DNA from 3 places in the Curtobacterium sp. 314Chir4.1 genome. Region 2 is predicted to be linked to each of the others. Evidence: predicted binding sites of a transcription regulator. Region 2 holds the regulator's gene; each other region holds the start of a gene.

Region 1 (10,217 bases), on a different contig from region 2:
CGGCGGAGGACCTCGCCGGCTACACCCCGGGCCAACCACACGCCATCGACCTGGACACCTCGGAGTGGAGTCTGCGTCCGTACCAGGAGCAGGCCGTGGACACCTTCTTCGCGCAGGGGTCGGGCGTGGTCGTGCTGCCCTGTGGTGCCGGCAAGACGCTCGTCGGTGCCGGCGCGATGGCGACCGTGAAGGCGACGACGCTCATCCTCGTCACGAACACCGTCTCCGCTCGGCAGTGGCGGTCCGAGCTCCTCCGCCGGACCACCCTGACCGAGGACGAGATCGGCGAGTACTCCGGCAGCGCCAAGGAGATCCGGCCGGTCACGATCGCGACCTACCAGATCCTCACCGCCCGCCGGAAGGGCGAGTACACGCACCTGTCGCTGCTCGACGCCCTCGACTGGGGGCTCATCGTGTACGACGAGGTGCACCTCCTGCCCGCGCCGGTGTTCAAGCTGACCGCCGACCTGCAGGCCCGCCGACGGCTCGGCCTCACCGCGACCCTCGTGCGCGAGGACGGCCGCGAGGGCGACGTGTTCTCCCTCATCGGGCCGAAGCGCTACGACGCCCCGTGGAAGGAGATCGAGGCGCAGGGCTACATCTCCCCCGCCGAGTGCTTCGAGGTCCGCATCGACCTGCCCCACCAGGACAGACTCGAGTACGCGGCGTCGAGCGACGACGAGCGGTACCGGCTGGCGGCGACCTCGCCCGCGAAGACCCCGGTCGTCCGGGAACTCATCGAGAAGCACCGCGGGGAGCAGATCCTCGTGATCGGGCAGTACATCGACCAGCTCGACGACCTGGCGTCGTCGTTGGACGCCGCGGAGATCACCGGCGCGACGCCCGTCGACGAACGCGAGCGGCTGTACCAGGCGTTCCGCGACGGATCGATCGACGTGCTCGTGGTCTCGAAGGTCGCGAACTTCTCAGTCGACCTGCCCGACGCGACCGTGGCGATCCAGGTCTCCGGGTCGTTCGGCTCGCGGCAGGAAGAAGCCCAGCGACTCGGCCGACTCCTGCGCCCGAACAAGGACGGACTCCCGGCGTCGTTCTACACGCTCGTGACCCGCGACACCGTCGACCAGGACTTCGCGCAGAACCGGCAGCGCTTCCTGGCCGAGCAGGGGTACTCCTACACGATCCTCGACGCCGATCAGGTCCAGGCGCCCGTGGGCTGACGCACGCACCGCTCCCAGGAAACCATTAGGGAACGGTCAGAAGATAGGACCATGAGCGATGGCCCCAAGATCCTGATCGTCGACGACGAGCCGAACATCCGCGACCTCCTGACGACCTCGCTGCGCTTCGCCGGCTTCGCCGTGCGCGCAGTGGGCAACGGCGCTCAGGCGATCTCCGCCGTGCTGGAAGAAGAGCCGGACCTGATCATCCTCGACGTGATGCTCCCCGACATGAACGGCTTCGGCGTCACGAAGCGCCTCCGCTCGTCGGGCTACACCTCGCCGATCCTGTTCCTCACCGCGAAGGACGACACCGAGGACAAGATCACCGGCCTCACCGTCGGCGGCGACGACTACGTCACCAAGCCGTTCTCGCTCGACGAGATCGTCGCCCGCATCAAGGCCATCCTCCGTCGCACCATGAACGACGAAGAGGACGCGATCATCCGCGCCGGCGAACTCACGATGGACCAGGACACGCACGAGGTCACCATCGGCGACGCGCAGATCGAGCTCTCCCCCACCGAGTTCAAGCTGCTCCGCTACCTCATGCTCAACCCGAACCGCGTGCTGTCGAAGGCCCAGATCCTCGACCACGTGTGGGAGTACGACTTCAACGGCGACGCCGGCATCGTCGAGTCGTACATCTCGTACCTGCGTCGGAAGCTCGACCAGTACTCGGCCGAGCCGATCATCCAGACGAAGCGCGGCTTCGGCTACATGCTCAAGGCGACGAAGGCCTCGTAGCGCCTCTCGGACTTCTGGGTCCGTCTTCACGGCGGCCGTCGGGTTTCGACCCGCGGCCGCCGCCTATCGTTGGGGAAGCATGCACACGCGAATGAGCCGCTGGTGGGACGGGATCTCCCTGCGCACCAAGATCACCGGGATCACGGTCCTGTTGGTGGCGCTCGGCCTGCTCGTCGCCGGGCTCGGCACCATGACGGTGCTCTCGACCTACCTCATGTCGCAGCTCGACACCAGTGTGAAGAACACGACCGAGCAGCTCGAGGGTCAGAACATCAGCGACGGCGAGCAGTACTGCAAGCTGTCCGTCGTCCTGTCGCAGAGCGCCTACGTCGCCGCCTACAACTCGGACAGCGACCGGATCTGCCAGACGAAGGCGTCCAGCCGGCCCGACATCCGACAGCTCGACTTCTCGGCCGCGGCCCAGAGCGGCGTCCGCTTCTCGCTCTACGACAGCCAGCACAACCACGAGTGGCGTGCCCAGGTCATCCCGGCTTCGTTGCAGGACCAGTCGAACGGCACCACCGAGACGGGCTACGTCCTGGTCGCGGTGTCCAGCGCCGACACCGACCAGACGATCGCCCGCTTCACCGTCATCTTCCTCGGGTTCGGGATCTCGGTCATCCTGCTCGGCGCTATGCTCACCCGACTCCTCGTGACGGCGACCTTCGACCCGCTGCGCGACGTCGAGGACACCGCTGCGCGCTTCGCCGCCGGCGACTTCAACCAGCGACTCGAGTCGGACACCCCGAACACCGAGGTCGGGCGCCTCAACCGCTCCCTGAACTCCATGCTCGAGCGCATCGACACCGCGTTCGAGGACCGCCAGCGCACCATCGACCAGATGCGCCGATTCGTCGGGGACGCCTCGCACGAACTCCGCACGCCGCTCGTCTCACTGCGCGGGTACGCCGAGCTGTACCGGATGGGCGCACTCCGCAAGGAAGAGGACGTCGCGCAGGCGATGGAGCGCATCGAGAAGGAAGCCCAGCGCATGGGCCTCCTCGTGCAGGACCTCCTGCAGCTCGCCCGCATCGACGAGTCGAAGCCGCTCGAGCTCGGGCCGGTGGACCTCGTCGCCATCGCCCGCGACTCCGCGCTCGACACCATGGCGTCGAACCCCGACCGCGAGATCCAGGTGCTCGTCGAGGACTCGGTCACCGGCGAGAGCGTCCCGCACGCCGTCCGTCCGGCGTCGGCACCGGGCTCCGGCTCGGGCGACTCCCCTCCGGTCTCCCCCACGTCCGCGAACACCACCGGACCGATCGCGTTCTCGCGCCAGACGATCGCACGGCTGCGTGCCCGTCGCACCCGGGCGATGGGCGTCGACGGCGACCTCGCTCCGAGTGACGAGACGACGCCGCTGCCCACGGTCGTGCTGCCGAAGCGTCCGCCGATCGTCTTGGCGGAGGAGAACAAGATCCGCCAGATCGTCACGAACCTGATGGGCAACGCCATGCGGTTCACCGAGCACGACGACCCGATCGAGATCGGCATCGGCGTGGACGACGAACGCGGCATGGCGCACATCGACGTGATCGACCACGGCGAGGGCATCCCGCCGCAGCTGCGCGACAAGATCTTCCAGCGCTTCTGGCGGGCCGACACCTCGCGCGCTCGGGACACCGGTGGCTCGGGCCTCGGGCTCGCCATCGTGTCGGGCATCGTCGCGGCGCACCACGGGTCGGTCGAGGTCTTCGACACCGAGGGCGGCGGAGCCACCTTCCGCGTCTGGCTCCCCCTGCTCCCCCGCGACTACGCGGCCCCGGCGCCCGGCGCCTGACGCCGCGCCGCACCGCGCCCGCCCGCCCCGCCCGCCCCAGGTTCCAAAATCTCGGCATCTCGAACGCGCTCGTAGGCTTCTCCGGAACCCCCGCACCGCGCACACGGCATGTCTTGGAACCTCGGCGGGATGAGAGCGAGCCAACCCCGTCCAGGTCGTCACGACGTCGGGCTCACGTCATGCTGCTGAGCGGCGCGCTTCCTCGAGTCGGCGTTGCACGAATGCCTGCCGGAGCCGTTCGAGGAGGACCGTCGGGCGTCCAGCATCCATCGACGTCGCATGGATGACGATCCAACCGTTCACCACGAATCCGTTCGAGCGTCGCTGATCGTGCTGGAACGTGCGCTGCTCGCGATGGTGGTCTCCGTCGTACTCGAGCGCGATCCGGACGTCCGGCCACGAGAGGTCTGGGCGTCCGAGGAACGTCCCCGCGTCGTCCACGACGTCCTCGTTCACTGCCGGCTCCGGGATTCCCGCATCGATCACCACGAGGCGGAACCGCGTTTCCATGGGTGACTCGACGCCGGACCGGATCCGTCCGAGCGCAGCCCTCGCCTTCTTCGACGACCGCGATCCGGGCACGATCGCAGCCCGGAGCCCGTCGATGGTCGCGAGTCCGGCCGGCCCGACGAAGTAGTCGCCGAGGACGACGAGATCGGTTTCGGAGAGGAGTGACGAGCACTCGAACCAGGCACGTGCTGGCCCGCTCACGGGGATGCCTCGAACCCGCTCGGGACGGAACGTGTCAGATCGGAGTCGATGGGGTGTGACCTGTGGCCGTCGCATCACGGGTGCTGTGCCGATCGATGTGACGTGCACGAGCGCATCACCGGGTCGGCGCGGGAGGGGAGCGCCCCACAACTCGGCGGCCGTCGTGTGACTGATGAACTGATCGCCGCGGAGCACGAGCGCGATCGCCTCGACTGTCGTGATGGGAATGCCCGCTCGAGACCGAACGCCGTGCACGGGAGCTTCGAGGTCACGTCTCGTCAGCCGCGACGGCGACACCCCAGCAGCGATCGCCTCACGGACGCGGAACGCTCCGGTCGGCTCCTGTACACGTGTCGGTCGACTCCCCATGGAGCGAGTGTTCCGCGCTCCTTGCCCAGGCCGGGGCCTGGATGACGCATCTGTGGAGAACGAGGTGATCCGCGCCTCCAGGCGGACAGCGCACGCAACCGATCGAGGTTCCACAACACGCCGTCCGCGTGTTGCGGATGTGCGGCAACTGGCGGGTTGCTGACGCGAGATGCCGAGAATTTGGAACCTCGGGAACCCCACCCACCCACCCACCCGCGCACGCGGAAGGGCCCCGCACGCGCAGCGTGCGAGGCCCTTCCGGAAGGACTGCTTAGAAGTCCATGCCACCCGTCGGGTCGCCGGCCGGGGCAGCAGGGGTGCGCTCCGGCTTGTCGGCGACGACGGCCTCGGTCGTGAGGAACAGACCGGCGATCGACGCAGCGTTCTGCAGCGCCGAGCGCGTGACCTTGGCCGGGTCGATGATGCCCGCGGCGACGAGGTCGACGTACTCACCGGTCGCGGCGTTGAGGCCGTGGCCGGACTCGAGCTCGCGGACCTTGGCGGCGACGACGCCCGGCTCGAGACCAGCGTTCAGCGCGATCTGCTTGAGCGGCGCGTCGATCGCGACGCGGACGATGTTCGCACCGGTCGCCTCGTCGCCCTCGAGCTCGAGGGAGTCGAGCACGATGGACGCCTGGATGAGCGCGACGCCACCACCGGCGACGATGCCCTCTTCGACGGCGGCCTTCGCGTTGCGGACGGCGTCCTCGATGCGGTGCTTGCGCTCCTTGAGCTCGACCTCGGTCGCGGCACCGGCTTTGATGACGGCCACGCCACCGGCGAGCTTCGCGAGGCGCTCCTGGAGCTTCTCGCGGTCGTAGTCGGAGTCGGTCGCCTCGATCTCGGAGCGGATCTGACGGACGCGGCCCGCGATCTGCTCCTCGTCGCCAGCACCCTCGACGATGGTCGTCTCGTCCTTGGTGATGATGACCTTGCGTGCCTTGCCGAGCAGGTCGAGCGTGGCGTTCTCGAGCTTGAGGCCGACCTCTTCCGAGATGACCTGGCCGCCGGTGAGGATCGCGATGTCCTGCAGCATGGCCTTGCGACGGTCGCCGAAGCCCGGGGCCTTGACGGCGACGGACTTGAAGATGCCGCGGATCTTGTTCACGACGAGCGTGGCCAGGGCCTCACCGTCGACGTCCTCGGCGATGATCAGGAGCTGCTTGCCCGCCTGGATCACCTTGTCGACGACCGGCAGGAGGTCCTTGATGTTCGAGATCTTCGAGTTGACGATCAGGATGTAGGCGTCCTCGAAGACGGCTTCCTGACGCTCGGGGTCGGTGACGAAGTACTGCGACAGGTAGCCCTTGTCGAAGCGCATGCCCTCGGTGAGCTCGAGCTCGGTGCCGAAGGTGTTCGACTCCTCGACGGTGACGACGCCTTCCTTGCCGACCTTGTCGATGGCCTCGGCGATGAGCGCGCCGATCGTCGGGTCCGCGGCGGAGATCGACGCGGTGGCGGCGATCTGGTCCTTGGTCTCGATGTCCTTGGCGTTGAGGAGGAGCTGGTCGGAGACGGCGGCGACGGCCTTCTCGATGCCGCGCTTCAGCGACACGGGGTCGGCACCGGCGGCGACGTTGCGGAGGCCCTCGCGGACGAGTGCCTGGGCGAGGACGGTCGCGGTGGTCGTACCGTCACCGGCGACGTCGTCGGTCTTCTTGGCGACCTCCTTGACGAGCTCCGCACCGATCTTCTCGTACGGGTCGTCGAGCTCGATCTCCTTGGCGATGGAGACACCGTCGTTCGTGATCGTGGGGGCGCCCCACTTCTTCTCGAGGACGACGTTGCGGCCGCGCGGGCCGAGCGTCACCTTCACGGCGTCGGCCAGGATGTTGAGGCCGCGCTCGAGGCCGCGACGGGCCTCTTCGTCGAAAGCAATGATCTTTGCCATGTGAGTTTCTCGTCCCTCCCGGACGTCGTCATGGGGGTCGTGCTGGCACTCAGCGTGAGCGAGTGCCAACGCCGATTCTGGCACTCGCAGGGGTCGAGTGCAACACCGACGGGAGGCACGGGTCGAGTTCCCAGGACACGCACCGGCGAGCGGTCGTGCAGCCCGGCACGGAAGAACGCGCCGCCCCTGACGGGACGACGCGTTCGAAGTGGTTCGCCGGAGACGACGCTCAGGCGGGACGGACCGATTCGGCCTGCGGCCCCTTCGACCCGGTGCCGACGTCGAACGTCACTGCCTGGCCCTCCTCGAGGACCTTGTAGCCCGACATGTCGATTGCCGAGTAGTGCACGAACACGTCCTGGCCCCCTCCATCGACGGTGATGAAGCCGAAGCCCTTCTCGGCGTTGAACCACTTCACGGTTCCGTTGGCCATGATCTCTTGCTCCCTGCGGTGGTGCTGTTCCGGACGACGCAGTCGCCGTCTTGGCACGACTCTTACCGAACAATGCCGACAGGGCAAGGGGTGTGACGTTCTTTCACGATGATTCCGACAAGAATCAACGTGCCTGAAACACGCCCGTCACAAATGCGTCAACCGGCGTAGTCGGCACCGAGCACGACGCTGATGTCGGCATTCGGGAACGCCGCCGACTGCTGCACCGCGGTCACGCCCAGGGACTTCGCGATCCCCTGCGCGACCGACGCCTGTGCCGCCTGCTGGTAGTACACGATCGTCGCGGTCGTCCCGGTCGTGCCCGCGTCCCCGGTCGACGTGACCTTCCACCCGGCCGAGGTCAGCGCGGCACTGGCCTTCGCCGCGAGGCCGGTCGTCGTCGTGCCGTTCAGGACCACGACGCTCGTCGTCCCCTGGTCGGCGGGCGTCCCGGCCGCTGGGGCCTGCGGCGCCGAGGACGACGGCGACGACGACGGTTCGGCGGTCGCCGACGCGGACGCCGAGGACGACGCCGACGGAGACGTCGAACCGTCGAAGGAGTAGCTGCCGTTCAGCAGGGCGAGGACGAGCACCCCGATCCCGACGAGCACACCCGTGGCGAGGGCGGCCCAGGCGAACGCGATCCAGCCGCGGCCCCGGCGCTGCGCGCCCCGGTGCGCTCCGACCCGCGGGCCGTCGGCGACGTCGTCGAACCGGTCTCGGGGGTATCTCGTCGTCATCGTTCCTCTTCACGTCCTTCGGGTGCTGCGCCGGGAGCGACGAAGCTGCGCGCCGCCCGGGCACTGGTGCGCGCGTGGCGGAGCCGCTGCAGCCGGGAGACCAGCTGCGGGTCGTACGCGAGCGCCGCGGGCGAGTCGATCACACGGTTCAGCACCTGGTAGTACCGCGCCGGCGACATGTCGAACTCGACCCGGATCTCCGCTTCCTTCGTGCGGTCGTGCCGTGCCCGGTCGTGCTCGAAGGCGAGCACGTGCTTGGCGAGCTCGTCGAGCTCGACGGGTGTGGCGGTCACTGCGGTTCCGATCACGGTGAGGTAACGGGTCTCGCACATCGTAGGGGTGGAGATCATCCGGACCCTGGCACGCCGCTGGACTGTCGCGAAGACCGGTCACAGGTTCGGATCGCGCAGCCACCGCACGCGCACGCCGAACGGGTCGGAGACGGCCATCGCCACGCCGTCGAGCGAGGCGGTCGCGAACGCATCGGGGTCGGCGGGATCGACGTCGTCCGGCAGGGTCGCCGCGACGCCGCTGAGGATGCCCGTCCGTTCGAGCGCGATCCAGTGCACACCGCGGTCGTGCACCCCGTCGACGAACCGCTGGCGGTCCGCTCCGGGGACGTAGACGAGCGTCCCGGTCGTCAGGACGACCGGGACGACGCCGTCCGGCAGGGCGTCCAGAGAACGGTCGAGGTCACCGGGCAGCGTGCCCCGGATCCGGACTGGAGGCACGGCGAGCGTCGCGCGCGCCGCCTCGCGCATCAGGGCGGTGCGGTCCGTCGCCTCGGGCGGGACGGCCTCGACGAGCCGGTCGAACGCGTGCGGCTCGGCGAGGTCGATCGGGTTCGGGTCGAGGGCGATCCGGGCCCCGACGGCGATCGGCGTGGTCGTCGGCAGGACCTCGACGCCGGAGACGTCCGCGGTGAGGTGCACCGACGGGTCGCTCGGCGCCGTGCGGATCCGGACGAGGGCGTCCCCGCGTCGGTGGTCGAGCGTCACGCGGTCCGGGATCGAGCAGAGTCCCGCCGCGGCCCCCGCGTCGACCAGGCCGAGCGGCCGGCCCACCCGTGCGGCGAGCGCCGCGAACAGCGGGACGACCGGGGCGAGCCGCCGCGGGTCGTTGGCCTGCACCGTGGCGGAGGCGAGGGCCGCGACCAGGGCGGGACGTGCCTCCAGGCCGAGCGCGCGCAGCGCACCGGGATCAGACGGATCCGCACCCAGCCGCCGCGCGACCGCGAAGAGCAGCTCGGGCTGCCGCTTCGACTCCGGGACCTCGTCGAGCATGGCCACCATGCGGTCGTCCAGCGACCGCGCCCAGGCGGCGTAGGACGGCGAGGCTCCCGCGATGCGCTCCGCGTAGGCGGCGTACCGCTCCCGCGTGTCCATCAGTGACCGGGACGGTGCATGCCGACGTGGCGGATGCCGGCCTCGTCGTAGGGGGCGCCGAAGCGCGTGAACCCGTGGCGTTCGTAGAGGGCCACGATGTACTCCTGGGCGTGCAGGACGACGGCATCGTGCCCGTGGGCCTCGAGCACCGCGGCGACGAGCCGACCCGCGATCCCCCTCCCTCGATGGCGGGGGTCGGTGGCGACCCGACCGATCACCCACGCGGGCGGCTCGGCGCCGTCGGGGTGGACCTCGTCGGGTGCCGGACGGATCAGCCGGAGGTACCCAACCGCATCGGCGTCCGTGCCGAACCACCAGTGCTCGGTGTCGGCTTCGCGGTCACGGCCGTCGAAGTCCTCGGCGGTGACGCGTTGTTCGAGTGCGAACACGCGGTTCCGCAGCACCACGATGCCGTACAGTTCGTCCGTCGTCAGACGGTCCCAACGGGCGTGGTGCACGGAATGTTCGGACATCGTGGCGAGTTTACCGAAGTGGTCGGGAACACCCCGGAAGAGCCCGGCCGGAAGCAGGAGGAAACAATGACGTACAACGTCGACAAGTCCGACGCCCAGTGGCGCGAGGAACTCTCCCCGGACCAGTACGCCGTCCTCCGTCAGGCCGGCACCGAACGCCCCTGGACCGGTGAACTCCTCGACGAGGAGCGCGCCGGCGTCTACACGTGTGCGGCCTGCGGTGCGGAGCTGTTCAAGAGCGGCACGAAGTTCGACTCCGGCTGCGGCTGGCCGTCGTTCTACGAGTCGGTGAACCCGGACGCGGTGCAGCTGCTCGAGGACAACTCCCTCGGCATGGCACGCACCGAGGTCCGTTGCGCGAACTGCGGGTCGCACCTCGGGCACGTGTTCCCGGACGGTTTCGGCACCCCGACGGGCGACCGGTACTGCATGAACTCGATCTCGCTGAACTTCGCGGAGCAGCCCGCGGGCGAGTGAGCACCGGGCGCGCCCGCCGCTAGGATGGGGCGC
Region 2 (10,217 bases):
CCGTTCCACGGTCTTGAGCAGTCGGTCCTGGGGGCCGAGCAGCTGCACCATGGCGATGCCGTCGACCTGGATCGAGACGGTCGACTCCGGCTCGGCGGGGTCGATCGGGGAGGGTGCTGGTTCGTTAGCCGGCAAGGGTGCCTTCCTGCAGTTCACCTGCGAGTACGTGCGCGTGCACGTGGAACACGGTCTGACCGGCTGCTTCGCCGGTGTTGAAGACGAGTCGGAACTGGCCGTCGGCGCGCTCGTCGGCGATGCGCTGCGCGGTGGCGACCACGTGGGAGAGGAGGTCCGGGTCGCCGGCGGCGAGTTCGGACACGTTCGCGTACTCCTCGGTCTTGGGGATGACGAGCACGTGGACGGGGGCCTTCGGTGCGATGTCCTCGATCGCGATGACGCGGTCGTCCTCGGCGACGACGGTCGCCGGGATCTCGCGCGCGATGATCTTGGAGAAGACGCTGGGCGTGCTGGTGCTCATGGACCCATCGTAGAACGCGGGACCGACGCCGGGCCTTCCCGATCCGGGACGATCGCGCCGACTACCAGCGCCCGAGCCGCGTCTGCAGCACTGCCAGCGCCGCGGGCCCGGCGGTCGAGGTCCGGAGCACGGTGTCGCCGAGTCGCACCCGCACCGCGCCCGCCGCCACCAGACGGTCGAACTCCGAGCCGTCGATCCCGCCCTCCGGTCCGACGACCAGGACGATCTCGGCGACGTCGGCCGGAGCTTCCCACGAGGACAGTCGGACGTCCCCGGCGGGGTCGAGCACGAGCACCGCGCGCGACGGGTCCGCTTCCGCACCGCCGGCGAGCTGCGCCGTCGTCACCGGGGCGTCCACCGCCGGCACGCGCGAGCGGATCGCCTGCTTCGAGGCCTCCTGCGCGATCGCCGCCCAGCGGGTCCGGCCCTTCTCGACCTTCGCGCCGTCCCACCGGGAGACACTGCGCGCGGCCGACCACGGCACGATCCGGTCGACGCCGATCTCGGTCGCCGCCTGCACCGCCATCTCGTCACGCCCGCCCTTCGCGAGCGCCTGCACGAGCGTCAGCGTCGGCGAGGGTGCCTCGTCGACGGCGACCTCGGACACCGCCAACGACAGCGAGTCCCGCCCGAGCTCGGTCACGGACCCGGTCACGACGGTGCCGCGACCGTCCGACAACCGCAGGGTCTCCCCCGCCCGGACCCGCGCGACCGCGACCGCGTGGCGTCCCTCTGCCCCGTCGAGCGGGACGGTGTCGCCGACCGTGACGCCGTCGAGCGAGTCGACGAGGTAGAGCGACGCCATCAGAAGTTGAAGAACCGGTCGCGGAGCTTGCCGAACATGCCCTGCTGGAACCGCGACAACTGCGGTGCCGCGGCCTTGTGCGACTTCGCGAGCTGCTCGACGAGCTGCCGTTCCTTGTGCGAGAGCTTCGTCGGCGTCACGACCTGGACGCCGATGCGCAGGTCGCCGCGCCCGTTGCCGCGCAGCTTCGTGACCCCGCGGTCCTTGAGCACGAGGACGTCGGCGCTCTGTACGCCCGGGCGGATCTCGAGCTCGACCGGACCGTCGAGCCCGTCGATCGTCGCCGTGGTGCCGAGCACGGCGTCCGTCATCGCGACCTCGAGCGTGGCGAGGAGGTCGTCGCCGTCGCGGCTGAAGACGTCGTGGTGCCGCACCCGGATCTCGAGGTACAGGTCGCCGGAGGGGCCACCGGCCGGGCCGACCTCACCCTGGCCGGGCATCTGCAGTCGGAGACCGGAGTCGACCCCGGCGGGGACGTCGACCGGGACGGTGCGGCGGGCACGGACCCGGCCCTGGCCCTGGCACGTCGGGCAGGGGTTCGGGATGACGGTGCCGTAGCCGCGGCAGGTGCCGCACGGCGCGCTCGTCACGACGTTGCCGAGGAGCGAGCGGACCTGGCGCTGGATGTGGCCGGAACCGCCGCAGATGTCACAGGTCTGGGGGCTCGTGCCGGGCGCGCAGCAGGAGCCGTTGCACGTCTCGCACAGCACGGCCGTGTCGACCTCGACGTCCTTGTGGGTGCCGAAGACGACCTCGTCGAGGTCGACGTCGATGCGGAGCAGGGCGTCCTGGCCCCGCTCGGCGCGGCTGCGCGGACCACTGCCGCGGCCGCCACCACCACCGCCGCCGAAGAACGCGTCGAAGATGTCACTGAAGCCACCGGCGCCGCCGCCGAACGGGCTGTCGGCCTGCGGTCCGGCGTCGTACCGGCGGCGCTGCTCGGGGTCGCTCAGCACGTCGTACGCGTGCGTCACGTCCTTGAAGCGCTCGGCGGCGTCCGGGCTCGGGTTCACGTCCGGGTGCAGCTCGCGCGCCAGACGGCGGTACGCCTTCTTGATGTCGGCATCGGAGGCGTCCTGCTGGACGCCGAGGACGTCGTAGTGGTCTGCCACGTATCCCTCAGTCGGTTTCGGTTCGGTGCGGCGGGTGCCGCAGGGTCAATGTTCGCCCAGGAGCTTGGACAGGTACCGTGCGACGGCGCGCACGGCGGCCATGTTCGTGCCGTAGTCCATCCGGGTCGGTCCGAGCACGCCGAGGCGGGCGACCTCGCCGCGTGCCAGGTAGCCACCGGCGACGATGCTCGTGGCGTCGAGCCCGTACTCGGCGTTCTCCACGCCGATCCGGGCCGCCACGGCGACGTCGTCGATCTGCATCTCGCCGAACAACCGGAGCAGCGTGACCTGTTCCTCGATCGCCTCGAGCACGGGGAACAGGCCGCCGGAGAAGTCCTGTTCGCTCTTGGCGAGGTTCGCCGCGCCGGCCATCACGAGGCGGTCCTGCCGGTTGGCGGCGACCTGCTCGATCAGCGTGGCGACGACGACCCCGGCGAGCGGTTGGGCGTCCGGTCGGATCTGCTGCGGGACGGCCCGGAGCGCGGTCGAGACGTCCTGCAGCAGGAGCCCGACGGTGGCGCCGTTCACGACCGCGCGGAGTTCGGTGAGCGCGCCCTCGTCGAGCGTCACGTCGGTCTCGACCACGCGCTGCTCGACCCGGGCGGTGTCGGTGATCAGCACGACCATCAGGCGGTTGTCGCCGAGGCGCACGAGCTCGATGTGCTGCACACGTGCACGGACCATCGAGGGGTACTGCACGAGGGCGACCTGGTTGGTGAGCTGGCTGAGCAGCCGGACCGTGCGGCCGAGGACCTCGTCGAGGTCGTTCGGCGCCCCGAGGAACGTCTCGATCGCGTGCCGCTGGGCGCTGGAGAGCGGCCGGGCAGCGGCGAGGTGGTCGACGAACACCCGGTAGCCCTTGTCGGTCGGCACGCGGCCGGACGACGTGTGCGGGGCGGCGATGAGCTGTTCGTCCTCGAGCTGGGCCATGTCGTTGCGGATCGTGGCGGCACTCACCCCGAAGGCGTGCCGCTCGACGATCGTCTTCGAGCCGACCGGTTCGCGCGACGCGACGTAGTCCCGCACGATGGCCTTGAGGACCTCGAGGCTGCGTTCGCTGACCACCCGGACCCCTTCCACTCGTTCTGGCACTCGGACGTCTCGACTGCTGATCCTACGCCCGACCGCCGACGGACCGGGACTTCTGCACACCCGGTCGGTACGCTTCCCGCATGACCTACGGACAGCAGCCCGGTGGCCCGCAGCACCCCGGTGGACCGCAGTACCCCGCTGGGTACCAGCCGCCCCAGCCGATGTCGCCGGAGGACCAGCGACTCTGGGCCACGTTGACGCACGTCGGCGGGATCTTCTTCACCTTCATCGCACCGCTCGTGGCGTACCTCGTCCTGCGTGACCGCGGCGGGTTCATCCGCGAGCACACCCGCGTCGCGCTGAACTTCCACATCACGATGGCGATCGCGTACGTCGTCGGGACGATCCTGACGATCATCGTCATCGGCGGGCTCGTCGTGCTCGCCGCAGGGGTCCTGTCGGTCGTCTTCGGCATCATGGCCGCCGTCGCCGCGAACCGGGGCGAGTTCTACCGCTACCCGCTCTCCATCGAGTTCATCAAGCCCTAGGAGATCAGTCGAGCAGCTCGCGGACCACCGCGTCCGCGAGCAGGCGACCCTGCAGGGTCAACTCGATCCGTCCCCGCACCGCGGCCGAGCCGTCCACGAGTCCACGCGCGATGAGCCCCGCGACCCGGCCACGGGCCTCCTGGCGGAGTTCCGCGGTGGCGAGCTCGCCACGGACGCGTGCCGCGAGCAGGACGCGCTCGACGTAACGGGTCTCGTCGTCCAGGGTCTCGCGACCGGCGGCCGGCGACTCCCCCGACAGCACCCGGTTCGCGTACGCGGCCGGGTGCTTCACGTTCCACCAGCGCGTGCCGGCGACCGCCGAGTGCGCGCCAGGGCCGACGCCCCACCAGTCGTGGCCCTTCCAGTAGGACAGGTTGTGCCGGCTGGCGTGCTGGGCGCCACGCGACCAGTTCGAGACCTCGTACCAGGAGTAGCCGGCGTCGCCGAGGACCTGGTCGGCCAGCTCGTACATGTCCGCCGCGAGGTCGTCGTCGGGCGCGGGCAACTCGCCCCGCGCGACCATCCGCCCCATCGCCGTGCCGTCCTCGACGATGAGCGAGTAGGCGCTCACGTGGTCCGGCTCGCACGCCAGGGCGGCGTCGAGCGAGGCGCGCCAGTCGTCGAGGGACTCCCCGGGCGTCGAGTAGATGAGGTCGAGCGACACGTCGAGGCCCTGCTGCTTCGCGAGGTCGACGACGCCGGGCACACGGAGGGGGTCGTGGGTGCGGTCGAGCGTCGCGAGCACGTGCGGCACCGCCGACTGCATGCCGTAGCTGATCCGGTTGAACCCGCCGGCCCGCAGGGTCTCCAGCGACACGGCGTCCACGGAGTCCGGGTTCGCCTCCGTCGTGACCTCGGCCCCGGGGACGATCCCCCAGGTGTCGTCGATCGCGCGCAGGATCATGGCGAGGTCGGACGCCGGCAGCATCGTCGGGGTCCCGCCGCCGAAGAACACCGTGGACACCGGGCGACGGGGCACTGCCGACGCGTCGAGAACGGAAGCCGCCCACTCGATCTCGCGCACGGCGTGCCCGGCGTAGTCGTCACGTCGCACCCCACGGAGCTCGGACGCCGTGTAGGTGTTGAAGTCGCAGTAGCCGCAGCGCACCCGGCAGAACGGCACGTGCACGTACACGCCGAACGGGACGTCGCCCGCGTCGGAGGCCGGGGAGATCAGGCCGTCCACGGGCGCTGGGTCGGCGATCGGGAGAGCACTCGGCATGGACTCCATTGTCCGTCATGATGGAGGCATGGAGCACCACACCGTCCCCACCACAGTGCTGTGGGACATCGACGGCACCCTCGTGATGAACGCCTCGTCGCCGGGCAACCTGTACCACCTCGCGCTCGAGCGGGCGGTGGGCCGCGACCTCGTGCTGCGGGTCGGGCACCAGCACGGCCGCACCGACGCCGGGCTGATCGCGGAGCACGTCCGCGCCCACGAACTCGACACCGACCTCATCCCGGTCGTCAGCGGTCACCTCCGCGACCTCACCGAGGAGCGGCACCGCTCCGGCGACCACCGCAGCCCTGCCCCCGGAGCGATCGCGCTGGTGGCGCGCTTCGCGGAACTCGGGTGGCGGAACGGCCTGCTCACCGGCAACTCCGCGTACCGCGCCCGCGTGAAGCTGCAGGGGGCCGGGTTCGACGTCGACGCGTTCGACTGGGAGCACTCGTACTTCGGTGACACCGAGGTGGAGCGGACCGGCGTCACCGCCCGCGCCGCCGCGGCCCTGGCTGGCACCCGTGCCGTCATCGTCGGGGACACCCCGCGCGACGGTGAGGCCGCCGACGCCGTCGGGATCCCGTTCCTCGCCGTGGCCACCGGGGTCTACGACGTCGAGTCGCTGCGGGCCACCGGCGCCGTGACGATCGCCCGGAACTGCGTCGACGACGCCGCACTCATCGAGGACGCCATCGCGGCGCTCCCCCCGCTGCGTCCGGTCGACGAACGGTCCTAGTCGCCGCGGAGGGCCCCGAGGTACTTCTCCGCCATCACCTTCTGCTGGCGACGCAGCAGCGGCGCGACGAACTGCCACTTCCGGCTCGACGGCTGCGAGAACTGCCGGATCTGCAGCCACACCGAACCGTCCGGCGTGCGCTCGACGACGAACGACTCCTCGCCGGAGAGCGGGTGCCCCTCGAGCGTGCCGTACGCGAAACCCTTGCGGTCGTTCTCGTCGATGATCGACACGACCCGGACCGGCGCGTGCACGGTCTGCCCGAACGCGTGCATCGTCAGCGTCGCACTCGTGCCCGCCGTCAGCAGCGGGGTGCCGTCCGGCGCGAACTTCTCCACCCGAGGCGTCCCGATCGAGGCGGGCGCGATGGGCACCCCTGCCTCGTCGAAGGTCACCGGGTTGTAGCGGACCTCGTCGTCGTCCGGCTGGTCCTCGACCTGCACGCGGATGCCGCTGCGCTCCTGGATCTGCCAGGTCAGGGCCTGCGTGACCGCGGTCTCGAAGCGCTGGTCGCCGTGCCCGATCCGGGCGCGGGACTCGGTCGGGGTGAACCCCTCCGGCGGGTACGTCATGAGGTCGGACGCCTGGGTCGCACCCACGGCTCCGTACGTCAGGGCGGTCCGGTAGCTGCCGCGGGAACTCATGCCGTCAGCCTACTTGCCGGCGGTGCTCACGATCGAACCGAGGTCGACGCAGTGGCGCGCGCCGCGATCCGCTTTCCGCGCACCCCGAACTGGAGGCCCGACACGCGTCCGCCACGCCCCTACCCTTGGTCCGTGCCCCACTCCACCCCCGCCCGTACGCGGTCCGTCGACCGCACGACGGCCGCGTTCGCCGTCCTGACGCTCGCGGCGTTCGGGCTCGCCGCCACCGCCCGCGCCGCGGTCGAGTGGGCCACCGCCGGCCTCGACTCCCCCGCCCGGTACGTGTCCGCGCCGCCGAGCGGCTGGGACGTGTCGACACCGCCAACGCGATCGCCGTGTTCGGGGCGTGCAGTGCGGGAGCCGGGGTCCTGCTGTTCGGCGCGACACTCGTGCTCGCGGTGCGCCGGCACCGGGCGCGCGGGCTGTCCGTGGTGCTCGGGTTCACGATGCTCGCGATGGTGATCGGTGCCGTGGTGGCCGGGTTCGCCGCTGCCGGGCAGGCGGACTACGACGCGGCCGCGGGACTCGTCATCCTGCGGACCGCACTGACCGGACTGGCTGCCGCGAGCCTCCCGGCCCTCGCACTGTCCGCCTTGCGGACCCGCGCCCGCCGCGTGTAGCGGGCGGTACCCGACCCGGCGCGGGGGTCCTGGTCACGTGTCCGCGAAAGCGACAGGCTGCCACCAGTATCCCGCGGCAGCCTGTCGCTTCGGCGGACGTCCCGAAACCGCCAGCCCGGAGCGTGTCGCTCTCGCGGACCAGTCCCGAGCTACTTCTTCTTCTCCTCGACGTCGCCGGAGAGCGCCGCGATGAAGGCTTCCTGCGGGACCTCGACGCGACCCACCATCTTCATGCGCTTCTTGCCCTCCTTCTGCTTCTCGAGGAGCTTGCGCTTGCGGGTGATGTCACCGCCGTAGCACTTCGCGAGGACGTCCTTGCGCATCGCCCGGATGCTCTCGCGGGCGATGATGCGTGCGCCGATCGCGGCCTGGATCGGGACCTCGAACTGCTGCCGCGGGATGAGCTTGCGCAGGCGCTCGGTCATGAGGGTGCCGTACGCGTAGGCCTTGTCGCGGTGCACGATCGCGCTGAACGCGTCCACCTGCTCGCCCTGGAGCAGGATGTCCACCTTCACGAGGTCGGCCGCCTGGTCACCGGTGGGCTCGTAGTCGAGGGACGCGTAGCCCTGCGTCTTGCTCTTCAGCTGGTCGAAGAAGTCGAAGACGATCTCGCCGAGGGGCATCTCGTAGCGGATCTCGACGCGGTCCTCGCCGAGGTACTCCATGCCGAGCAGGGACCCTCGACGCGACTGGCAGAGCTCCATGATCGCGCCGACGTAGTCCTTCGGCGCGAGGATGGCCGCGCGGACCATCGGCTCACGGACCTCGACGATCCGACCGCCGGGGAACTCGGACGGGTTCGTGACCTCGGTCACGGTGTTGTCCTCGTTCGTGACCTCGTAGATCACGCTCGGCGCCGTCGTGATGAGGTCGAGCCCGAACTCGCGGCTCAGGCGCTCGGTGATGATCTCGAGGTGCAGCAGGCCGAGGAACCCGCAGCGGAAGCCGAACCCGAGCGCGACGGAGGTCTCGGGCTCGTACACCAGAGCGGCGTCCGAGAGCTTGAGCTTGTCGAGTGCCTCGCGCAGGTCGGGGTAGTCCGAACCGTCGATCGGGTAGAGGCCCGAGAACACCATCGGCTTCGGGTCCGTGTAACCGGGCAGCGCCTCGGTCGCGGGCTTCTGCGCCGTCGTGACCGTGTCGCCGACCTTCGACTGGCGGACGTCCTTCACGCCGGTGATGAGGTAGCCGACCTCGCCGACCGAGAGCCCCTTCGTGGGCTTCGGCTCGGGCGACGACACACCGATCTCGAGGATCTCGTGCGTCGACTTGGTCGACATCATCTGGACCTTCTCGCGCGGGTGGATCGTGCCGTCGATCATCCGGACGTAGGTCACGACACCGCGGTAGCTGTCGTAGACGGAGTCGAAGATCATCGCGCGGGGCGAGGCGTCGACGTCGCCGACGGGGCCGGGCACCGTGCGGACCACGCGGTCGAGGAGCTCGGGGACGCCAACACCGGTCTTGCCGGAGACGCGGAGGACGTCCTCGGGCTTGCCGCCGATCAGCTGCGCGAGCTCGGCGGCGTACTTGTCCGGCTCGGCCGCTGGCAGGTCGATCTTGTTGAGCACCGGGATGATCTCGAGGTCGTTCTCGAGCGCCAGGTAGAGGTTCGCGAGCGTCTGGGCCTCGATGCCCTGCGCGGCGTCGACGAGCAGGATCGCACCTTCGCACGCGGCCAGGGACCGGGACACCTCGTACGAGAAGTCGACGTGTCCGGGCGTGTCGATCATGTTCAGCGCGAAGGTCTGCCCGTCGAGCTCCCACGGCATGCGCACCGCCTGGGACTTGATCGTGATGCCGCGCTCGCGCTCGATGTCCATGCGGTCGAGGTACTGGGCACGCATCGCGCGGTCCTCGACGATGCCGGTGATCTGCAGCATGCGGTCGGCCAACGTGGACTTGCCGTGGTCGATGTGCGCGATGATGCAGAAGTTGCGGATCGACTCGGCCGGAGTCGCGGCGGGCTCGAGCGGCGCGGATGCTTGTGGGCTCACGGTTCCTCAGGTGGGTCGGACGGTCGAACGATTGTCCCACGTCCGCGCGCCGGCGGCGCGCACCGCGGGCCGCCCGTCCGCAGCGTGCGAGGTTCCACGCACCGTGGCACTAACGCGACCTCGCACACTGATCGGAACCGCGCACGATGCCTGGCCGACCTCGCACGGTGCGAGGCGTGGCGGACGCGCGCCGTGCCTCCAGGCCGGTGTCTACACGCGCTCGCGTGCCGGCGTCGGCAGCGCGCCGAGGCCGCGCCGCAGGTCCGCCGGCGTCGCCGCGAGGCAGACGCGGATCCAGCCCTCCCCGGTGCGGCCGAACGCGCTGCCCGGTGCGACCGCGACCCGCTCGCGGTGCAGGAACCCGAGCGCCCACTCGGCGACGTCGCCCTGCGAGACGTGCGAGACGTCGACCCAGAGGTAGAAGGCGCCACGCGGGTCGAGGTAGCGGATGCCGGCGGCGTCGAGGACGTCCTTCGCGACGCCGAGGTTGGCGCGGTAGTGCTCGCGGGCGTCCTGCACCGCGGAGTGGTCCCCCACGATCGCCGCGAGTGCCGCCCACTGGTCGGGCTCGGCGACGCAGCTGATCATCGCCTCCTGCGTGGTGCGCATCACCGGGCCGAGCCCCTTCGGCGTGACGAGGTACCCGACGCGCACCCCCGTCATCGCGTACGTCTTGCTCAGCGAGAACGCCGTGAACACCCGGTCGTCCTCGTCGAGGCTCGCCAGGCTGACGTGCCGGGTGCCGTAGGTGAAGTACTCGTAGACCTCGTCGCTGATCACCCAGAGGTCGTGCCGCTTCGCGAGGGCGAGGAGGTCACGCAGGGTCTGCTCGCCGAACACCGAGCCGAGCGGGTTCGACGGCGAGTTCACGACGATCGCCCGCGTGCGTTCGGTGATGCTCGCCTCGAGCGCCTGCAGGTCGGGCTCGAAGCCGTGGGCCGGCGACAGCTGGTACGGCACGGGCGTCGCCCCGATGATGTGGGCGTTCATCGTGAAGGTCGTGTAGCCCGGGTCCGGCAC
Region 3 (10,217 bases), on a different contig from region 2:
CTGCCCATCAGCGGTTCCTCGCCAGGGGCGTTCGCAAGCCCGACGCCGGCGGTCCGTCGCAATGCCGCGCTCCACTTCGCGCCGGGGAACGAACCCGTTTCGGGGCGCCCCGGCCGAAGATCGAATCGTGGCGCGCGTGTCTCAAGGATGGGTTCTGGAACGGTGGACGGCTCGCCCGACCTGGCAACGAAGATCCCAGCGCGTTCGCGACTGACCAGGAGCCCGTCCGCGACCAGGTCGTCGACCGCGGCGACCACCGTTCCGCGGGCGACTCCGAACTCCAGCGCCAGTTCGCGTGCAGCGGGTACCCGGCTGCCCACCTGCCAGAGATCGTCTGCGATCATCCGGCGGATGAGGTCCTCGACCGCTCGACGTTTCGGAAGCGACGGATCGAGCGCGAGTACCGAGTCCATTGGACCAGAATATGTCGCTCGTCGTGGTCCTTCCGAGTAGGCCAGCCTGGTCCTACTTTCGAGTCATGACCACGGCACATGAAGGCACCGGTTCGCGAATCCTCGTCGCGGGAGCATCGGGTGTACTCGGACGAGCGTTCATCCCACTCGCGGTCGCCGCCGGCCACCACGTCACCGGGGCGGCCCGTTCAGCGCGCAGGGCGGACACGATCCAGCGTCTCGGCGCCGAGCCGGTCATCGCCGACGCCCTCGACCGAGACGCACTCACTCGCATGATGTCAGATGTGAAGCCGGCCATCGTCGTCGACCTCCTGACGGACCTTGCGTCCGGTAACTCGGCGACCAACGCACGTCTGCGGATCGAGGGGACCCGAAACCTCGTCGATGCGGCCACCGGTGCAGGCGTCGAGCGGATGATCGCAGAGAGCATCTCCTGGGTGTACCCGCCCGGCGACGGCGTCGCGCATGAGAACGATCCGTTGGACCTGGGTGCTCCGGAACCGCGCCTCTCCACCATCAACGGTGTCGTGGCTCTGGAAGCGGCTGTGCACGAATTGGAGACGGGTGTGGTGCTCCGCTTCGGCCAGCTGTACGGCGACGGTACCTGGTACGCGCGGGACGGGGCGCTCGCCGACGCGGCACGCGCCGGGAAGCTCCAAGCGACCGAGACGGTCACGTCGTTCATCCACGTCGACGATGCGGCTCGGGCAATCTCCGCGGCCCTGGACTGGCCGGCAGGGACGTGGAACATCGTCGACGACGAACCGGCCGCCGGCACCGAATGGGCGCCGGTCTTCGCCGACCGGGTCGGCGCTCCTGCGCCCGAGGCCACGACGAGCGGTGACGTGGGCCGACCCGTCAGCAACGCACGCGCTCGAGCTCGTGGGCTCGATCTGCGTCGTCCGAGCTGGCGAGCCGGATTCTCCTCGCTGTGAGGCCGCCGCTGCGTCCCGGCACGTGGCGGTCGGGTCTCATCACCTTCAGCGGCGTCCTTCCTGTAAGCGTCCTGCTGAACGTGGGCCTCACGCCGCTGCTCTCCGGTGCGCTGCCACATCTCGTCCTGGTGGTCGTCAATGCGGCGATCCTGGTCGCGGTGCTGAACTGGGTCCTGCTGCCGCTGCTCCATTGGGCCACGGGCGGGTGGGCGGCCCGAACCCCATCCGCGTGCACCGCCGGTCGCACGCAGTCTCCGTCGAAGCCGGCAGCGGCACCACATGTCGACCATCTGTGACAGCGGATTGGACACCTGCTGGAGAGCGTCTCGCGCGTCACCAAGCATGATGAGAGTCCCGGCTCAGGTGCCGGGACTCTCATCACTGCTCGCAGGTCACCGCGATCCGTGGGCGGCCCGACCGGAGGTCACCACGGCTCCCGTGTCGGTGTCCTCGGCGGGCGGCGCCTCGAACAGGCTGGCGTAGGCGCGGACGGTGCTCCAGCCCGCGATGAGCAGGACGGTACCCGTGGCCGCGGCGATCCAGGGCAGGACGAGCGACCGCTCCCACACGCCCGGGGCGGACAGCCACGCGAGGAAGTTCCCGATGACGCCGCCGGTCGCTCCGAGCAGTACCGCTGTCCGCCGGTCGAGGCTCGACAGTGTGAGCGCGACCGTCACGGCGGCGACCGAGGCGAGCGCGTTGACGAGGTCGGACACGGTGGGCGCTCCTACTCCCCGCTCCCGACGGCGAGCTGCTCGCGACCGGCGCCGGTGGTGACGGCGATCTTGCGGGGCTTCGCCGACTCCTTCACGGGGATCGTGACGCTCAGCACGCCGTTGTCGTACCCGGCGGTGATGCGCTCGGCATCGAGGCCGTCGCCCAGTGTGAGCTGACGGACGTAGGTGCCGGGCTGGCGCTCCCGGGTGAGCCACTGGGAGCCTTCCGGGGCGCCGAGGGTGCGCTCTGCGCGGATGGTCAGGACGGAGCCGTCCACGTCGATGTCGACGGAGCCTGGGTCGATCCCGGGCAGGTCGACATCGAGGACGTAGTGATCGCCCGTGCGGTAGAGGTCCATCGGCATCGATCGGGGCCCGGTGGTGCCGAGCAGGGAGCCGGCGAGGCGGTCCAGCTCGCGGAACGGGTCGAAGTTCATCGTCATCGAAATCAACTCCTTCGTCTCTGCTGTTGAGTCCCGTCGACTCAACTGTCAACGTTTTAGCACTCGAGCCTGGAGAGTGCCAAAAGAATCCTCGGAAGTCGCTCGGCAAGGGGCAGGGCTCGAGGCGGCGGTGCTCCGGATCGTCGTCGGTCGGTGTCGTCACCCGGTCCGTGCGGCACGCGAGCGATGACGTCCCTCGAAGACGGGGCGACCCACAAACCTGAGGGTCGGTCACGCACTGCCAGCATGGGGCCGTGGGTAAACAGCGCAAGAAGAACCGTCGGCCGCGTGGCGTCTCCACGTCCGTCGGAGCCGGGGTGGAGATCACGGAGCCGCGCAGCGGGACACTGGCCGTCGTGGCCGGTGCCGTCGCGCTCGTCGCGGCGTTCTTCCTCGGCATCCAGTCCGACGTCGTGGTGTCCGTCGTCGAGCCGGACGGAGACGTGCAGCGGGTGCTGTGGCGCATCGCAGTGATCGTCATCGGGGTCGTCGTCACGGTGTTCGCCCTCCTGACCGTGCGCGACATGACCGTGCCGGACGGTCGGATCGATCGGTACGCCGGCCCGGCGTTGATCGTCAGCGCGTTGGGCATCACCGGGGTGAGCACCCTGTGGTCCTTGCTCGTCGCCGTGTCCGCCACCGGAGCGGCACTGCCGCCGGATGCGATCGGCTACATCGGCAACGCGACGGTGCTCGGCGTCCTGCTCGGCCTCGGGATCGTCGCGGCCGCGTGGTCGCCGCGCGCGTACAGCGCCGTCCTCGAGATGTTCCGACACGGGCGTCCCGGGAGTCGTCCGAAGGCGCTGGTCGCGATCGCCATCGTGATCGTCTTCGTACTCGTGGTGCCCGTCTCGAACGCGTTCCAGGTCTGACCCCGATCCGGTGGTTCCGCTTCGGTACGATCGAGGGATGCGTCAGCACCCGCCCTTCCGAGCCGACGTCGTCGGCAGCTTCCTCCGCCCGGCCCCCGTGCAGGAGGCCCGCGCGGCCTTCGCCGAGCGCCGCATCGACGCCGCCGCGCTCCGTGCCGTCGAGGACGACGCGATCCGCGCGCTCATGGACGCACAGCAGGCCGCCGGACTGCAGCTCGCCACCGACGGCGAGGCCCGACGCGCCTGGTGGCACCTCGACTTCTGGGGCGGCCTGGACGGCGTCGAGGTCGTCGAGCTCGACCACGGCATCGCGTTCCAGGGCGTCACCACCACGCCGAAGGGCATGCGTGTCACGGGCCCGGTGTCGTTCCCGGCCGACCACCCCTTCGTCGCCGACGCCGCGTTCGTCGTCGCCGAGGCCACCGCACGCGGCCTCACCCCGAAGTTCACGATCCCGGCGCCGACCGTGTTCGACTTCCGGCTCGACGCCGACCAGATCCGCACGGACCACTACGACGGCCGCGACGCCATCACCGAGGACCTCGTGCAGGCCTACCGGGACGCGATCGCCGCCCTCTACGCCGTCGGGGTCCGGTACCTGCAGCTCGACGACACGGCGTGGGCGTACGCCTGTTCGGACGCCGAGATGGCGAAGGCCCGTGAGCGGGGGATCGAGACCGACGGCATCGCCGAGCGGTTCTCGTCGATCATCCGGCGCGTGCTCGACGGCCGCCCGGAGGACCTCGTCGTCACCACGCACGTGTGCCGCGGCAACTTCCGGTCGACCTGGATCGCCTCGGGCGGATACGAGCCGGTCGCCGAGCAGCTCCTCGGCAACACCGGCTACGACGGGTTCTTCCTGGAGTACGACAGCGACCGTGCCGGCGGTTTCGAGCCCCTGCGGTTCCTGCCCGAGGGCGACCAGGTCGTCGTGCTCGGGCTCGTCACCTCGAAGACCGGCGAGCTCGAGGACCAGGCGGTCATCGAGCAGCGCATCCGGGACGCCGCCGAGTTCGCGCCGCTCGGGCAGCTCGCGCTCAGCCCGCAGTGCGGGTTCGCCTCGACGGAAGAGGGCAACGTGCTCACCGAGGACGAGCAGTGGGCGAAGGTCCGCAGCGTCGTCGACGTCGCCGACCGTGTCTGGCGCTGACACACGGTAGCGTCGACGACGGCCTGTCCCCGACCCGGATCGAGCAACGATGCCTGACGTCCACCGCCCCGCCGACGACCGCTACGAGCGACTCCCGTACCAGCGTGTGGGGAGGAGCGGCCTGCTGCTGCCGCGCATCTCGCTCGGGCTGTGGAACAACTTCGGCGCCGACCGAGCCCTCACCACGCAGCGCGACATCCTGCTGCACGCGTTCGACCGTGGGGTCACCCACTTCGACCTGGCGAACAACTACGGTCCGCCGCCCGGCGCCGCCGAGGAGCAGTTCGGTCGCGTCCTCGAGTCGGACCTCCGTCCGTTCCGCGACGAGATCGTGGTGTCGACGAAGGCCGGCTACGACATGTGGCCGGGACCGTACGGCAACTGGGGCTCGCGCAAGTACATGCTCGCCTCGCTCGACCAGTCCCTCGGACGGCTCGGGCTCGACTACGTCGACGTCTTCTACTCGCACCGCCCCGACCCCGAGACCCCCATCGAGGAGACGGTCAGCGCCCTCGTGACCGCGGTCCGCTCGGGCAAGGCGCTCTACGCCGGCATCTCGAACTACGACCCGGCGCAGACGGCTGCCGCGGCCGAGGCGCTCGCCGCCGAGAACATCCACCTGCTCATCCACCAGCCGCGCTACAACATGTTCGACCGGGTCCCCGAGGACGGGCTCTTCGACGAGCTGCTCCGTCTCGGTACCGGCGCGATCGTGTTCTCGCCGCTGGCCGGCGGGCTCCTGACGGACCGGTACCTCGATGGCTCGGTGCCGGTCGGGTCGCGTGCGGCCGAGGGCCGCTGGTTCGGCGCGGACCGGATCGACGACGAGTACCTGACGACGGCGCGCGCCCTCAGCGACGTCGCCGCGGCGCGCGGGCAGACGCTCGCGCAGCTCGCGATCACGTGGGTGCTCCGGCAGCAGGCGGTCACCTCCGCGCTGGTCGGGGCCTCGAGCGTCCGGCAGCTGGACGGCACGCTCGACTCGCTCGACGGTGCTCCGCTCACCGACGAGGAGCTCGCGGCCATCGACGCGCTGGTGCCGCGCGGCTGAGCCGCGGGGCGCCCTCGACGTGACCAGGTGACGGACTGGAGGCGCGGTGCCAGCTGGCACCGCGCCTCCAGTCCGGATCCGGCTCGCGTGGGCCAGGATGGTGCCATGACGGACGACGACGCGATGGTCCACCCGGAGATCCCGCCGAGCGGAGACGGGTGCGTCGAGTGCGACGCGACCGGCTCGTGGTGGGTCCACCTGCGGCGGTGCGCCGCCTGCGGCCACGTCGGGTGCTGCGACGACTCGCTGAACACCCACGCGACCCGGCACTGGGAGGACACCGGGCACGCGGTCATCCAGAGCTACGAACCCGGGGAGACCTGGTCCTGGGACTACCGGGACGACACCCGGTCCGACGGGCTGGAGCTCGCGGCACCGACCAGCCACCCCGTGACGCAGGCAGTCCCCGGGCCGGCGGACCGCCTTCCCGGGGACTGGTTGGAACTGCTCGGCGGATCGCGCTGATCCGCCGCGGCCGTCAGACGGCCGCGGTCGCCTCGTCGCGGTGGGGGAGCTTCCACCCCGGGCGCACGAAGTGGCACGTGTACCCGGCGGGGTACTTCTCGAGGTAGTCCTGGTGCTCCTCCTCGGCCTCCCAGAAGTCACCGGCGGGCTCGACCTCGGTGACGACCCTGCCGGGCCAGATGCCCGAGGCGTCGACGTCCGCGATGGTGTCCAGGGCGACCTGGCGCTGCTCGTCGGAGGTGAAGAAGATCGCCGAGCGGTAGCTGCGGCCGACGTCGTTGCCCTGCCGGTCCTTCGTCGACGGGTCGTGGATCTGGAAGAAGAACTCCAGCAGGTCCCGGTACGAGATCACGGACGGGTCGAAGACGATCTCGACGGCCTCGGCGTGGTCGCCGTGGTTGCGGTAGGTGGCGTTCGGGGTGTCGCCACCCGAGTAGCCGACGCGGGTGCTGATGACGCCGGGGCGTCGACGGAGGAGCTGCTGCGCTCCCCAGAAGCACCCGCCGGCGAGGATGGCGGTTTCGGTGGTGGTCATGCTGGCCTCCTTGGGGTCGTGCCGCTGGCTGTGGCACCACGGGGTGCAACCGGCGACGGGGGTGTCGTGTTCCCGTGCGCGTCAGGCGGTCGTGTCCTGCAGCGCGTCGAGGGCGGCGACGTCCTCGGCGGACAGCACGAAGTCGACGTCGGCGTTCGCGGCGATCCGCTCCGGCGTCGTGGACTTCGGCAGCGGCAGGACGTCCTTCTCAAGCAGGTAGCGGATCGCGACCTGGGCGACGGACTTGTCGTACTTCGCCGCGATCTCGGCGATCTGCTCGTTGTCGAGCAGTCCACCCGTGGCGAGCGGTGAGTAGCCCTCGGTGAGGATGTCGTGCTCCCGGTCGAACGCCGTCGTGGCGTCCTGGGTGTTGCCGATGAACCAGCGGATCTGGTTGGCGTGCGGGACGACGTCGGTGCGGCCGAGCAGGTCCTCGAGGTCCGCGACCTCGAAGTTCGAGACGCCGATGGAGCGCGTCCGTCCGGCGTCGTAGAGCTCCTCGAAGACCTTCCAGACCTCGACGTTGCCGTCACGGTGGTCGGACCCGATGTCGCCCCACGGCCACGGCGCGTGGATGAGGTACAGGTCGACCACGCCGAGGTCGAGGTTGCGGCTCGACGTGTCGAACGCCTCGCGTGCGCCGGCCGCGGTCTTGATCTCGGCGGGGAGCTTCGTGGTGATGAAGACCTCGTCGCGCGGGACGCCGCTGTCGCGGACGGCCTGGCCGACGCTCGCCTCGTTGCCGTACGCGAGCGCTGTGTCGATGTGGCGGTAGCCGAGGTCGAGGGCGGTCTTCGTGGCGTCGTAGGCGTCGTCGCCGGACGGGATCTGCCACGTGCCGAAGCCGATCTTGGGGATGTGCAGGCCGTTGGACAGGGTGAACGTGTCGATGAGTGCGGGCATGACCCGGACAGTACGCCGCACGGCTGCGGCGCACTGTCCGGATGTCCCGGTGCTACGCGACCGCGATCTCGTTCGGGACGCCCGGCAGGGCGCCGCTCGAGGCGATCGTCTTCCCGGAGCGCAGATCGACCGCGTGCACCTTCCGTTCGGCCGGGTCCGTGACGTAGGCGACGCTCCCCGCGACCTTCAGTGCGGGGTGGGCGTCCTGCCACTCGGTCGGGCCCTCCCACGCGTCGATCACGGGGAACGAGTCGAGCTGCTCGCCAGTGGTCTCGTCGAAGGTGTGCAGGGAGCCGTCGGAGCCGAGGACCACGGCCTCGTCACCCGGGCCGCGGGCGAGGTCGCGGAAGGTGAAGCCGACGCCCTCGGGCATGTCAGCGACGCGGTACTCGCCGGCGTCGGCGTCGATGAGGGCGATCTGGCGGAGGAGGTAGCCCTCGCTGTCCTCGTCGTCGTTGTAGTCGCCGACCGCGACGGGCGACGTCTCGGTTGTGAACAGGTTGCCGGTGCGGCCGTACTCGGTCGGGGCGTCGATCTTCTCGAACGCGCCGTCCTGGTAGACGAGGGCGCCGTCGGTGCAGCCGAACACGGCGACGTCGCCCTCGACGGCGCCTTCGCCGTGCACGTTCGGGCACTCCTCGGAGCGGGCGAGTTCCGCCCCGTCGGCGTCGAGCGCGCGGACGCCGCTCCGTGACTCCTCGGTGCCGATCGTGGTGAGGAGCGTGCCGTCCTGCAGTTCGATGGCGACGCCGTGGTGCGCCGCGTCGGACTTCGTCGTGGTGGTCTCGGGAAGTTCGTCACCGTCGAGGTCGGTGTTGTCGAACGTGGTGACGTCGCCGGTGCCGTCGGCGAAGAGGGCGGTGCGATCGCCGTGCACGACGGCGTGTCCACCGGTGTCGGCCGGGAACACGGCGTCGGTCAGGGCCGGGTCGGCCGCGGTGTCGAGGACCCGGAAGCCCTCCGGGACGGTCACGAGCACGTGGCGTCCGTCGCCGGCCGGGTTGACGCGGGTGAAGCCGTCGATCGCGTCGTCGGCGACGACCTGCAGGTCCTCGTCGAGGACGAGGAGGCCGCCGTCGTAGGTGAGGGTGATGCGAGTGCCGTCGGCGGCGGCCTCGGCCGTCGGTGTCGAGGCGGTGTCGGACGGGTCGGCGGAACAGCCGGCGAGGGCGAGCGCAGCGGCGCCGAGGAGCGCCAGGGGCAGTGTCTTCTTGGTCATGGACAAAACTGTATTGATTCTCATTCTCAATTCGAAATCGACAGGCCGTCGACGATCGCGTCGGTGTTGGCCCGCATCATCCCGAGGTAGGTGGATGCGGGGCCCTCGGCGGTCAACGACTCGGTCGCGAGGGGGCGGATCGCCACGTGCACGTCGACCTCTTCGGCGAGCACCTCGGCGAGCCGGGCCGGTTGCGAGGCGTCCGCGAAGATCGTCGGCACACCGGCTTCCTCGATCGCCGCGGCGAGGTCCCGCAGGTCGGCCGCACTGGGGGACGCCAGGGTCGTCCCGCTCGGGATGACCGCGCCCACGACCCGGAAGTCGAACCGGTCGGCGAGGTACCCGAAGACGTGGTGGTTCGTGACGAGGGCACGGCGGTCCTCGGGCAGAGTCGCGAACGAAGCCGTCATCGCGGCGTCGAGCTCCTCGAGCTGCTCACGGTAGGCGGTGGCCCCGGGCGTCCCGATGCCTGCCTCGTCGAGTTCGACGCCGAGCGCGTCCACCACGTCGAGCATCCGGGCCGGGTCGGTCCAGAAGTGCGGGTCCGGGCCGCTGTCGTCCTCGGTGCTCCACTCCAGCGCATCGACGGCGTCGCCTGCGGTGAACACCGGGACGCCGTCGGCGGCGGCCGCGGCGACGTGATGGGCGACGCCCTCCTCGAGCCCGAGGCCGTTCTCGACGACGAGGTCGGCGTCCCGCAGCCGGGCGGCTTCCTTCGCGGACACCTCGAACGAGTGCGGATCGGCGCCGGCGGGCATCAGGACCATCACTTCTGCGTCGTCCCCGACCACCTCGGCGACCGCGTCGCCCAGGATGTTCGTCGTCACGGCGACGAGGGGGCGGTCGGCCGTGCTCGGTGCGCAGGCGGACAGTCCCGCGGCGGACACCGCGGCGACGAGCGTGACGCCGAGGAGCCGCGCGGTGCGGCGCAGGCGGGCGCGCCGGCGGACTCGGGTGGCCGGCGGCCTCCGGGTCACAGTCCGACCTCTGCGAACGCGACCGGCGCCACCGGCAGCTCGATCGTGCGCGACACCCTGGCGTCGTCCGCGAAGTCGATCTCGTGCACGACACCGTCCTCCGGGTCGGCCAAGTAGGCGCGTTGGGCATCGAGCTGCAGGAGCGGCCCGGCCGCACCGCCGATGAGCGCGTCGGTCGTCGCCACGGCGCCGGTCGTCATGGTGTGCACGACGACCCGGCCCTGGTCGTCGACGCCGACCACGTGCTCGTCGGCGTCGTCCACCGCGACGACCGCGCGGAGCGGCCGGTCGGTCGGGACGTGATGCCAGGCTCCTTCGCGGCTGTCCAGCAGCCAGAAGCCGGTGTTCCCGGCCAGCCCGGCGACGGTCGGCCGTCCGGCGCGCGCCGCGAACGCGGTGGGCCCCGGGACGGCGCTCGCAGTGGTCTCGGGCAGCGGGACGGCACGCGTCTCGCCATCGTCGTCGACGATCACCGCACCGTCCGCGCAGCCCACGACCGCGCCGGCCCGGGTGGCGATGCCGCCGGCCGGGTGTCGGC

Evidence for each region. The regulator HrcA, encoded in region 2, represses chaperone genes, less so after heat shock. The targets are predictions, from matches to a motif close to TTNGCACTCGNNNNNNNCGAGTGCNAA.
Region 1: the regulator HrcA is predicted to act here: its motif matches at 6,719-6,745, upstream of groL (chaperonin GroEL).
Region 3: the regulator HrcA is predicted to act here: its motif matches at 2,564-2,590, upstream of CRP27_RS16415 (Hsp20/alpha crystallin family protein).

What each region holds. Positions count from the first base shown of each region.
Region 1 is NZ_OCMI01000004.1:86,528-96,744, forward strand. Features, by position in the region: gene CRP27_RS13165 (DNA repair helicase XPB) at 1-1,178, shown strand, start outside; gene CRP27_RS13170 (response regulator transcription factor) at 1,230-1,925, shown strand; gene CRP27_RS13175 (cell wall metabolism sensor histidine kinase WalK) at 2,005-3,705, shown strand; gene CRP27_RS13180 (hypothetical protein) at 3,883-4,416, opposite strand; gene groL (chaperonin GroEL) at 5,057-6,676, opposite strand; gene CRP27_RS13190 (cold-shock protein) at 6,906-7,109, opposite strand; gene CRP27_RS13195 (LytR C-terminal domain-containing protein) at 7,268-7,849, opposite strand; gene CRP27_RS13200 (DUF3263 domain-containing protein) at 7,846-8,142, opposite strand; gene CRP27_RS13205 (DUF2332 family protein) at 8,239-9,234, opposite strand; gene CRP27_RS13210 (GNAT family N-acetyltransferase) at 9,234-9,707, opposite strand; gene msrB (peptide-methionine (R)-S-oxide reductase MsrB) at 9,774-10,184, shown strand.
Region 2 is NZ_OCMI01000001.1:858,489-868,705, forward strand. Features, by position in the region: gene CRP27_RS03970 (PhoH family protein) at 1-51, opposite strand, end outside; gene CRP27_RS03975 (histidine triad nucleotide-binding protein) at 125-478, opposite strand; gene CRP27_RS03980 (16S rRNA (uracil(1498)-N(3))-methyltransferase) at 540-1,283, opposite strand; gene dnaJ (molecular chaperone DnaJ) at 1,283-2,395, opposite strand; gene hrcA (heat-inducible transcriptional repressor HrcA) at 2,441-3,460, opposite strand; gene CRP27_RS03995 (DUF4870 domain-containing protein) at 3,568-3,975, shown strand; gene hemW (radical SAM family heme chaperone HemW) at 3,980-5,197, opposite strand; gene CRP27_RS04005 (HAD family hydrolase) at 5,226-5,936, shown strand; gene CRP27_RS04010 (DUF1990 family protein) at 5,933-6,580, opposite strand; gene CRP27_RS04015 (hypothetical protein) at 6,916-7,200, shown strand; gene lepA (translation elongation factor 4) at 7,350-9,197, opposite strand; gene CRP27_RS04025 (pyridoxal phosphate-dependent aminotransferase) at 9,408-10,217, opposite strand, start outside.
Region 3 is NZ_OCMI01000005.1:109,656-119,872, reverse strand. Features, by position in the region: gene CRP27_RS16430 (PLP-dependent aminotransferase family protein) at 1-413, opposite strand, end outside; gene CRP27_RS16425 (NAD(P)-dependent oxidoreductase) at 425-1,348, shown strand; gene CRP27_RS18035 (hypothetical protein) at 1,429-1,644, shown strand; gene CRP27_RS16420 (hypothetical protein) at 1,741-2,064, opposite strand; gene CRP27_RS16415 (Hsp20/alpha crystallin family protein) at 2,076-2,507, opposite strand; gene CRP27_RS16410 (hypothetical protein) at 2,762-3,379, shown strand; gene CRP27_RS16405 (5-methyltetrahydropteroyltriglutamate--homocysteine S-methyltransferase) at 3,417-4,529, shown strand; gene CRP27_RS16400 (aldo/keto reductase) at 4,579-5,580, shown strand; gene CRP27_RS16395 (UBP-type zinc finger domain-containing protein) at 5,686-6,045, shown strand; gene msrA (peptide-methionine (S)-S-oxide reductase MsrA) at 6,059-6,580, opposite strand; gene CRP27_RS16385 (aldo/keto reductase) at 6,662-7,483, opposite strand; gene CRP27_RS16380 (hypothetical protein) at 7,536-8,702, opposite strand; gene CRP27_RS16375 (metal ABC transporter substrate-binding protein) at 8,729-9,589, opposite strand; gene CRP27_RS16370 (ABC transporter) at 9,676-10,217, opposite strand, start outside.